2 regions of the Streptomyces sp. NPDC051217 genome follow, and region 1 is predicted to be linked to the other one. Evidence: riboswitches for the same ligand, from Rfam matches in the RefSeq annotation. Region 1 holds a riboswitch; the other holds the start of a gene.

Region 1 (4,172 bases):
GTGGCGGGAACGACATCTGGGCCACTCATTTCCATCTGTCGATCAACACGATCACCTGGTTCGTCAGGATCGCGTTCTTCGTCGCGCCCGTTGTCGCGTTCGTCGTCACCAAGCGGATCTGTCTGGGACTTCAGCGCCGCGACGCCGAGAAGGTGCTGCACGGACGCGAGTCCGGCATCATCAAGCGGCTGCCGCACGGTGAGTTCATCGAGGTCCATGAGCCGCTCGACCAGAGCGCGCTCCACACGCTCACCGCGCACGAGCAGTACAAGCCGGCCGAGATCGGCCCGACGGTCGACGAGAACGGTGTCGAGCGCAAGGCCTCTCCGGCGGAGAAGCTGCGGGTGAAGCTGAGCAAGGGCTACTACGGCGAGGGAAACCAGATCCCCAAGCCGACGGCCGAGGAGTACAACGAGATCACGAGCGGCCACGGCCACCACTGATCCTCCTCACCTGTCAGGCCCCGGCCCGGTCCCTTTCGAGGGGCCGGGCCGGGGCCTTCGTACGCCGGGAGCACGTCCCTCCCACGCACGGCTCCGCCGGCCGGTTCGTCCGCCTTTCGAGCGGCGGGTCCAGGATCCGGGCCGACGCCGATAGGCTGGCGCCCGGCAGCACGGGTCACACGGCCGTGCACCCGTCCACAGACCCCAGGAGCGAGCATGAGCAGCGCTGTCACACCGGCCGGAGGCGACACCATGGCGGCGCGTTCCTGGCCCGGTGTACTGAACCCGCTGCTGCGCGGTGAGGACCTCGACGCCGAGGACACCGCCTGGGCCATGCACCGCATCATGAGCGGCGAGGCCACCGACGCGCAGATCGCGGGCTTCGCCGTAGCGCTGCGCGCCAAGGGCGAGACCGTCGACGAGGTCACGGCGCTCGTCAACGCCATGTACGAGCACGCGAACACCATCGAGGTACCCGGCGACACCGTCGATGTCGTCGGCACCGGAGGCGACCTCGCCAAGACCGTCAACATCTCCACGATGGCGGCGATCGTGGTGGCCGGATCGGGTGGCAAGGTCGTCAAGCACGGCAGCCGGGCCGCCTCGTCCGCGAGCGGCGCCTCCGACGTGCTGGAGAAGCTCGGCGTCAATCTGGAGCTGACGCCGCAGCGGGTCGTGGAGGTCGCCGAGGAAGCCGGGATCACCTTCTGTTTCGCGGCCAAGTTCCACCCGGCGCTGCGGTACGCGGCCAAGGCCCGCAAGGAACTCGGCGCGCAGACCACGTTCAACATCCTGGGCCCGCTCACCAACCCGGCGCGGGTCCGCTCCCAGGCGGTCGGTGTCGCGGACATCCGGATGGCGCCGATCGTGGCCGGGGTCCTCGCGGCCCGGGGCAACTCCTCGCTCGTCTTCCGCGGCGACGACGGTCTGGACGAGCTGACCACGACCGCCACTTCACACGTATGGGTGGTTCGGGACGGGCGGGTCACCGAGCAGTCCTTCGACCCCAGGGACATCGGTCTGGAGATGGTCCCGGTCGAGGCCCTGCGCGGGGCGGACGCCTCGTACAACGCGGACGTGGCGCGCCGGCTGCTGGACGGCGAGACCGGCCCCGTACGGGACGCGGTCCTGCTGAACGCGGCGGCGGCGCTGGTGGCGCTCGAACCGGTCGGCACCACGCTGAACGACCAGCTCGCGGAGAAGATCCAGCGGGCGGCGCGCGCGGTGGACTCGGGCGCGGCGAAGCAGGCGCTGGACCGCTGGGTGGCCGCGAGCAACGCGTAACGGCCTGCCGCCGGGTCGGATGGGCGAGGCGCCGCGGCCGAATCGCGTCCCCCGCCGCGCCGGCCGGTGAACCTCCCCGCTGTCCATCGCCGGACGTGTCGCGTCTGCGGCACGTCCGGCGATCGAGGACGAAACGGCCACCGGGCGGGCCCGGTCGAACCGGACCGGCCTCGGCGCCGGGCCCCGAGGGCGTTCCGTATGGCGGACGCCGGCCGGGCACTCTCGCACCGGTGGGGTAATCTCGCCCCAGGTCATGAGTGACAGCGACTACGGCCCCGGCCCGCTGTCCGGCAACCCTCCGTCCGTGGCGGGGTGCCCCGGGTGAAGACCAGGCCGTAGGCAGCGAGGTCTACGGCAAGCGCGGACCCCTGGACATCGTTCGGATGTCGTCATCCCTGGGGTCCTGGTCCTCAAGGGAGCAGTCTCGTGAGCAAGCGAATGCGATAGGGCCTCCCGGCCCGCCTCCGGCGCCCGTCGTGCGCCGCGAGCAAGGGCCCGAGCCCTCTTCAGTGAGCGCCACCCGCAGAGCTTCCCGCGCCGTCACGGCACCCGCCGTCACGACGACGCGCCCGTCTGCCGGGTCCTGATGCCGTTTCCGCCTTGTCCCGCCGGGAGATACCGACATGTCCGCACAGACCGACACGCCTCACCGCACCACCACCGACCAGCCGCTGCCCGTCCTCGGACGTGACGTCACCGTCCCCCTCGTCACCGGCGGTGAGGTCACCTACGCCGCGCTCGACTACGCGGCCAGCGCTCCCGCCCTCCAGCGGGTCTGGGACGACGTCGCCGCCTACGCCCCGTACTACGGCAGCGTCCACCGCGGCGCCGGATACCTCTCGCAGCTCTCCACCGACCTCTTCGAGAACAGCCGCCGTACCGTCGCCGGCTTCCTCGGCTGTCGCGAGGACGACCAGGTCGTCTTCACCCGGTCCACCACCGACTCGCTGAACCTGCTGGCCGCCGTCCTGCCCGCCGGATGCGAGGTGTTCGTCTTCGAGACCGAGCACCACGCGTCGCTGCTGCCCTGGCGCGACGCGCGCGTCAGCTACCTGAACGCGCCGCGCACCCCCGACGAGGCCGTCGCCACGCTGGAGCGGGCGCTGGCGGGGCGCGACCCCAAGGGCCCCGCGCTGGTCTGCGTCACCGGCGCCTCCAACGTCACCGGCGAGCTGTGGCCCGTACGGGAACTGGCCGCCGCCGCGCACGCCCACGGCGCCCGCGTGGTCCTCGACGCCGCGCAGCTCGCCCCCCACCACCCCGTGGACATCACGGAGCTCGACGTGGACTGGGTCGCCTTCTCCGGGCACAAGCTGTACGCGCCGTTCGGCTCCGGTGTGCTCGCGGGCCGCGCCGACTGGCTGCGGGAGTCGGAGCCGTATCTCGCCGGCGGTGGCGCCAGCCGCAAGGTCGCGCGCCGTACCGACGGGGGCGTGGACGTCGAGTGGCACACCACCGCCGCCCGCCACGAGGCCGGATCGCCGAACGTCATCGGCGTGTACGCGATCGCCTCGGCCTGCAAGGCGCTCACCGAGGCCGGGTTCGACCGGCTCGTGGAGCGCGAGCAGGAGCTGGTGGCCCGGGTGCGTGAGGAACTCGCCGGCGTCCCCGAGGTGCGGGTGCTCTCGCTCTTCGGCGACGACGCACCGCGCGTCGGCGTCATCTCCTTCGTCGTCGAGGGCTGGAACAGCTCCCACTTCGCCGCCGCGCTCTCGGCGGAGTACGGCATCGGCGTACGTGACGGGCTCTTCTGCGCGCACCCGCTCGTCCGGACCCTGCTGGGCGGCGACGCCGGGGACCCGGGGGAGTGCGGCGCGCCGGACGCCGGTCCCGGGGAGAAGTCGCTCAACGCGATCCGGGTCAGCTTCGGGGCCGGTACACCGGACGAGCACGTGGCGCGGTTCACCGGCGCCGTCAGGGAACTCGTCCGGGACGGCGCGCGCTGGAACTACCGCACCGAGGACGGCCGTTGCGTCCCCGACCGCGGCTGACCCGGCCGGCTCGAATCAGGCGTCGAGGCCGATCGCGAAGGCGGCTTCCAGGTCGTGCTGGGAGTACGTACGGAACGCCACATGCGTGTCCGTGGCCTCGACGCCCGGGATCTTGCTGATGCTGCCGGGGATGACGTCCGCCAGGTCGTCGTGGTTGGCGACCCGCACCATGGCGATCAGGTCGTAGGTGCCGGTGACGGAGAAGACCTCGCTGACGCTCTCCAGCGCCGCGATCGACTCGGCGATCTCGGGGATCCGGTCGACGCTGGTCTTGATGAGCACGATCGCGGTGATCACGGTTGACGTTCTCCCTCGGGGGCCGCTGAACGGGACTTCACTCTAGCCGTACGCCGGAAGAGCACCCAGGCGGCGACGAAGCCCAGGGCGAAGCCCACCAGATGCGCCAGATACGCGACGCCGGGCCCCGGCTCGGCGTTGTGGGCCGCCAGCCACT
Region 2 (4,172 bases), on a different contig from region 1:
GGGCCTCGCTGACCCGGTCCATAAGTTGTCACTCTCACCTGCAGAGTGCTAACGCCAATGATTAGCACTCGACCCCCGAGAGTGCAAGCGACTCCCGAGCAACCCCGGCAACGGAGGAGCGCGCGCACGCGGGACGCGGACACGCGGGCACGCGGCGCGCGCACGCACGAGGGGCCCGCATCCCCTGCCGGGATGCGAGCCCCTCGTGTGTGAGTGCGTCGTTGGCCGATCGCGCCGGAATCAGACGGCGAGCTTGACCATGTCCGCCTGCGGACCCTTCTGGCCCTGCGAGATCTCGAACTCAACTCGCTGACCTTCTTCAAGGGTGCGGTAGCCGTCCATCTGGATCGCGCTGTAGTGGACGAAAACATCCGCACCACCGTCGACCGCGATGAAGCCGTAGCCCTTCTCCGCGTTGAACCACTTGACGGTGCCCTGAGCCATGCCTAACTCCCCTATTACTGGCCCCTGCGCGGGACCGCACTTCGCGCCGGAACGCGTCGACCGCGGCTGAATGTATCTGCCCAACTGCCCTCTGCAACAGGTCAATCGGACGAGAATTATGGGCACGACGGAACACGCAAAGAGGTGAATTGCCGGGCTACCAGGGCAAGTCGGGCCGGGCAAAGCGCAAGGAACCGCGCAAACAGCGTCCACACTTCGACCGCATCTTGTCGCGAACTCATACGCTCGGGGCACGGGCGCGACGGGGGCGGCGGCGGGGCTACCCCAACTGTACCGCGTTCAACCTCATGGAATTGCCCCCTCCGCTTCTCTCGCGGAGGGGGCAACCCCGTTCACTGTGCGTGCTGTTCGGCCGTGTTCAGCCTCCGGCGACCGCCGGGATGATCGAGACGCCGGCGCCCTCGGGGGTGGCGGTCTCCAGGCCCTGCTCGAAGCGGACGTCGTCGTCGTTCACGTACACGTTGACGAAGCGCCGGAGCTTGCCCTGGTCGTCCAGGACGCGGGCGGCGATGCCCGGGTGGTTCGACTCCAGGGACGCGATGACCTGGGAAAGGGTCGTGCCCTCGGCCGGAACCTCGGCCTTTCCGCCGGTGTACGTACGGAGGATCGTGGGGATGCGGACGTTCACGCTCATCGGTTTCTGCCTTCCGGGGAGTAGCGGGTTCTTGAGGGGCTCAACGCGCCAGACCGGCGGCGCGGAACGCGTCGAGGCTCGGCGGAATCGTCGCGGTCGGCCCCGTCGTCGGCGCGACGGCGTCCAGCGTCTTGAGCCCGTCGCCCGTGTTCAGCACGACCGTCGTGAGTGCCGGGTCGAGCAGACCCGCCTCGATGAGCTTGCGCGTCACCCCCACGGTCACCCCGCCCGCCGTCTCGGCGAAGATCCCCTCGGTCCGCGCGAGCAGCTTGATCGCGTCGACGACCTGCTCGTCGTTCACGTCCTCGACGGCGCCGCCCGTGCGGCGGGCGATGTCCAGGACGTACGGGCCGTCGGCCGGGTTGCCGATCGCCAGTGACTTGGCGATCGTGTTCGGCTTCTGCGGCCGTACGACATCGTGTCCGGCCTTGAAGGCGACCGACACCGGCGAGCAGCCCTCGGCCTGCGCGCCGAAGATCTTGTACGGCTTCTCCTCGACCAGGCCGAGCGCGATCAGCTCCTTCAGCCCCTTGTCGATCTTCGTCAGCTGCGAGCCCGACGCGACCGGGATGACGAGCTGGTCGGGCAGCTCCCAGCCGAGCTGCTCGCAGATCTCGTACGCGAGGGTCTTGGAGCCCTCGCCGTAGTACGGGCGGAGGTTGACGTTGACGAAGCCCCAGCCCTCGCCGAGCGGGTCCCCGATGAGCTCGGAGCAGAAGCGGTTGACGTCGTCGTAGTTGCCCTCGATACCGACGAGTTCGCCGCCGTAGATCGCGGCCATGACGACCTTCCCCTGCTCCAGGTCGTGCGGGATGAAGACGCAGGAGCGGAAGCCGGCGCGGGCGGCGGCGGCGCCGACGGCGCCCGCGAGGTTGCCGGTGGAGGAGCAGGAGAGCGTGGTGAAGCCGAAGGCGCGGGCCGCCTCGACGGCGATGGCGACGACACGGTCCTTGAAGGAGTGCGTCGGGTTGCCGGAGTCGTCCTTCACGTACAGGCCGCCGGTGACGCCCAGCTCACGGGCGAGGTTGTCGGCCTTGACGAGCTTGGTGAAGCCGGGGTTGATGTTCGGCTTCGACGCGACGTCGGCGGGGACGGGGAGCAGCGGCGCGTAGCGCCAGATGTTGTCGGGACCCGCGGCGATTCGCTTCTTCAGGCCCTCGGGGTCGCCCGTCGGCAGGTCGTAGGCCACTTCGAGCGGGCCGAAACAGCTCTGACAGGCGAAGATCGGGCCGAGTTCGAAGCGCTCCCCGCATTCGCGGCACGAGAGGGCGGCGGCGGGTCCGAGATCCACGGTGCCGGCATGAGATGCGGCGGCGTCGGCGTTGGAACTGGTGTGAACGGTCTGCACAGCCATGAAGGCGAGGCCCTTTCCTCATCTTCCTCGCGACGCATCTCGCCGCGAGACGGAATTGGCACCTTCCCCACCGTGACCTCGCGGTCGGCGGGAGGGTTGCCGGGGCTTCAACGGGCCGTTCCCTCTGCCCCTCTGGATGAGCGGTATTCGATTGTCAGCGTCATGACCCCCGACATGCGACGGTCATTCGCGTTGTTCAAGACTGTAACCGAACCCCTGGACGGTTGAGGCCTTCGTCCGATCCGCGAGATGGAGATCACGTGCTGCGAGAAGTGGAGCGCTGGCTGGCCCGGCGGTCCTGGCCGGCGGCGGACCGGCCGGTCGACCGGCTGGTCGCCGCCAAGCAGGGTGCGCAGGTCAGCGTCGTGCTCCCGGCCCTGAACGAGGAGGCGACGGTCGGTCCGATCGTGTCGGTGATCCGGCGCGAACTGATGGCGGGCCCGGCGCCGCTCGTCGACGAGCTGGTCGTGATCGACTCGGGCTCGACCGACCGTACGGGGGAGTTCGCGGCGGCGGCCGGGGCGCGCGTGGTGCACCGGGACGACATTCTGCCGAGGCTGCCGACCGTGCCCGGCAAGGGCGAGGTGCTGTGGCGCTCGCTGCTGGTGACGAGCGGCGACATCGTCTGTTTCGTGGACGCGGATCTCAGGGACTTCTCGGCGCAATTCGTGTCGGGGACGGTGGGGCCGCTGCTGACCGAACCGGACGTGCAGTTCGTGAAGGCGATGTACGACCGCCCGCTCGGCGACGAGCCGGGGCAGGGCGGCCGGGTGACGGAGCTGGTGGCGCGTCCGCTGCTGAATCTGCACTGGCCGCTGCTGGCGGGCTTCGTGCAGCCCCTGGGCGGTGAGTACGCGGTGCGGCGCTCGCTGCTGGAGCGGCTGCCGTTCCCCGTCGGGTACGGGGTGGAGCTGGGGCTGCTGGTGGACGCGCTGCACACGGTGGGGCTGGACGCGCTGGGCCAGGTCGACGTCGGGGTGCGCAGGCACCGGCACCAGGACGGGCAGGCTCTGGGGCGGATGGCGGCGGCGATCTACCGGACGGCGCAGCTGCGGCTGTCGCGGGGGCATCTGGTGCGGCCGGAGCTGACGCAGTTCGATCGGGGCGAGAGGGGCTTCGAGCCGCGTACGTACGCGGTGGACACCGAGGAGCGGCCACCGATGCGGGAGATCTCGGAGTACGCGGCGCGGCGCGCGGCCTAGCCATTGAGTTCGTATGATTTAAGTATCGATTTGCCTATATTGCCTGGTATGTCGATGACTGCGATGGCCGTGGCGGCCTTGACCTCGGAACAGTTCTGGTTGTTGGGCGGCATGGCTCTCGCCCTCGTCGGCGCGGGGGTGGTGGCGCTGGCGGCGGCCCGCGGAAGGGGCCGTGGCTGATCCACGCCGACCTGAAACCGTACGTTTGAGCGTTTCCGCGAAGGGCTAGGTTTCGCCACATGGTCTCCGAGATGGTCCCCGAGCAAGCCGCCCAGGTCCTTGTCGCTTCCAATCGCGGCCCCGTCTCGTACAAACTCGGCGAGGACGGCGCCCTGACCGCCGGGCGCGGCGGCGGAGGTCTCGTCTCCGGCCTCTCGGCCATCGGGCCCGACACGAACGCCGTGTGGGTCTGCGCGGCCCTCGGTGACGGCGACCGCGAGGCGGTGCGGCGCACCGGCGGGCGGCTGGACACCGGCGACACGGGCGGGCAGCGGGTCAGGATGCTGGGCATCCCGCC

The links. A riboswitch is a leader RNA that binds a small molecule or an ion and turns the genes downstream of it on or off. The one in region 1 is predicted to bind S-adenosylmethionine.
Region 2: another riboswitch for S-adenosylmethionine. It lies ahead of thrC (threonine synthase); the one in region 1 lies ahead of ACIBBB_RS11700 (aminotransferase class V-fold PLP-dependent enzyme).

Annotation. Positions count from the first base shown of each region.
Region 1 is NZ_JBITEV010000004.1:81,645-85,816, forward strand. It holds gene ACIBBB_RS11690 (cytochrome bc complex cytochrome b subunit) at 1-443, shown strand, start outside; gene trpD (anthranilate phosphoribosyltransferase) at 660-1,727, shown strand; SAM riboswitch class IV at 1,977-2,094, shown strand; gene ACIBBB_RS11700 (aminotransferase class V-fold PLP-dependent enzyme) at 2,351-3,718, shown strand; gene ACIBBB_RS11705 (Lrp/AsnC family transcriptional regulator) at 3,734-4,015, opposite strand; gene ACIBBB_RS11710 (rhomboid family intramembrane serine protease) at 4,012-4,172, opposite strand, start outside.
Region 2 is NZ_JBITEV010000011.1:145,869-150,040, reverse strand. It holds gene ACIBBB_RS24285 (cold-shock protein) at 241-444, opposite strand; gene ACIBBB_RS24280 (ubiquitin-like small modifier protein 1) at 824-1,099, opposite strand; gene thrC (threonine synthase) at 1,140-2,453, opposite strand; SAM riboswitch class I at 2,469-2,596, opposite strand; gene ACIBBB_RS24270 (glucosyl-3-phosphoglycerate synthase) at 2,714-3,655, shown strand; gene ACIBBB_RS24265 (hypothetical protein) at 3,704-3,835, shown strand; gene ACIBBB_RS24260 (trehalose-6-phosphate synthase) at 3,895-4,172, shown strand, end outside.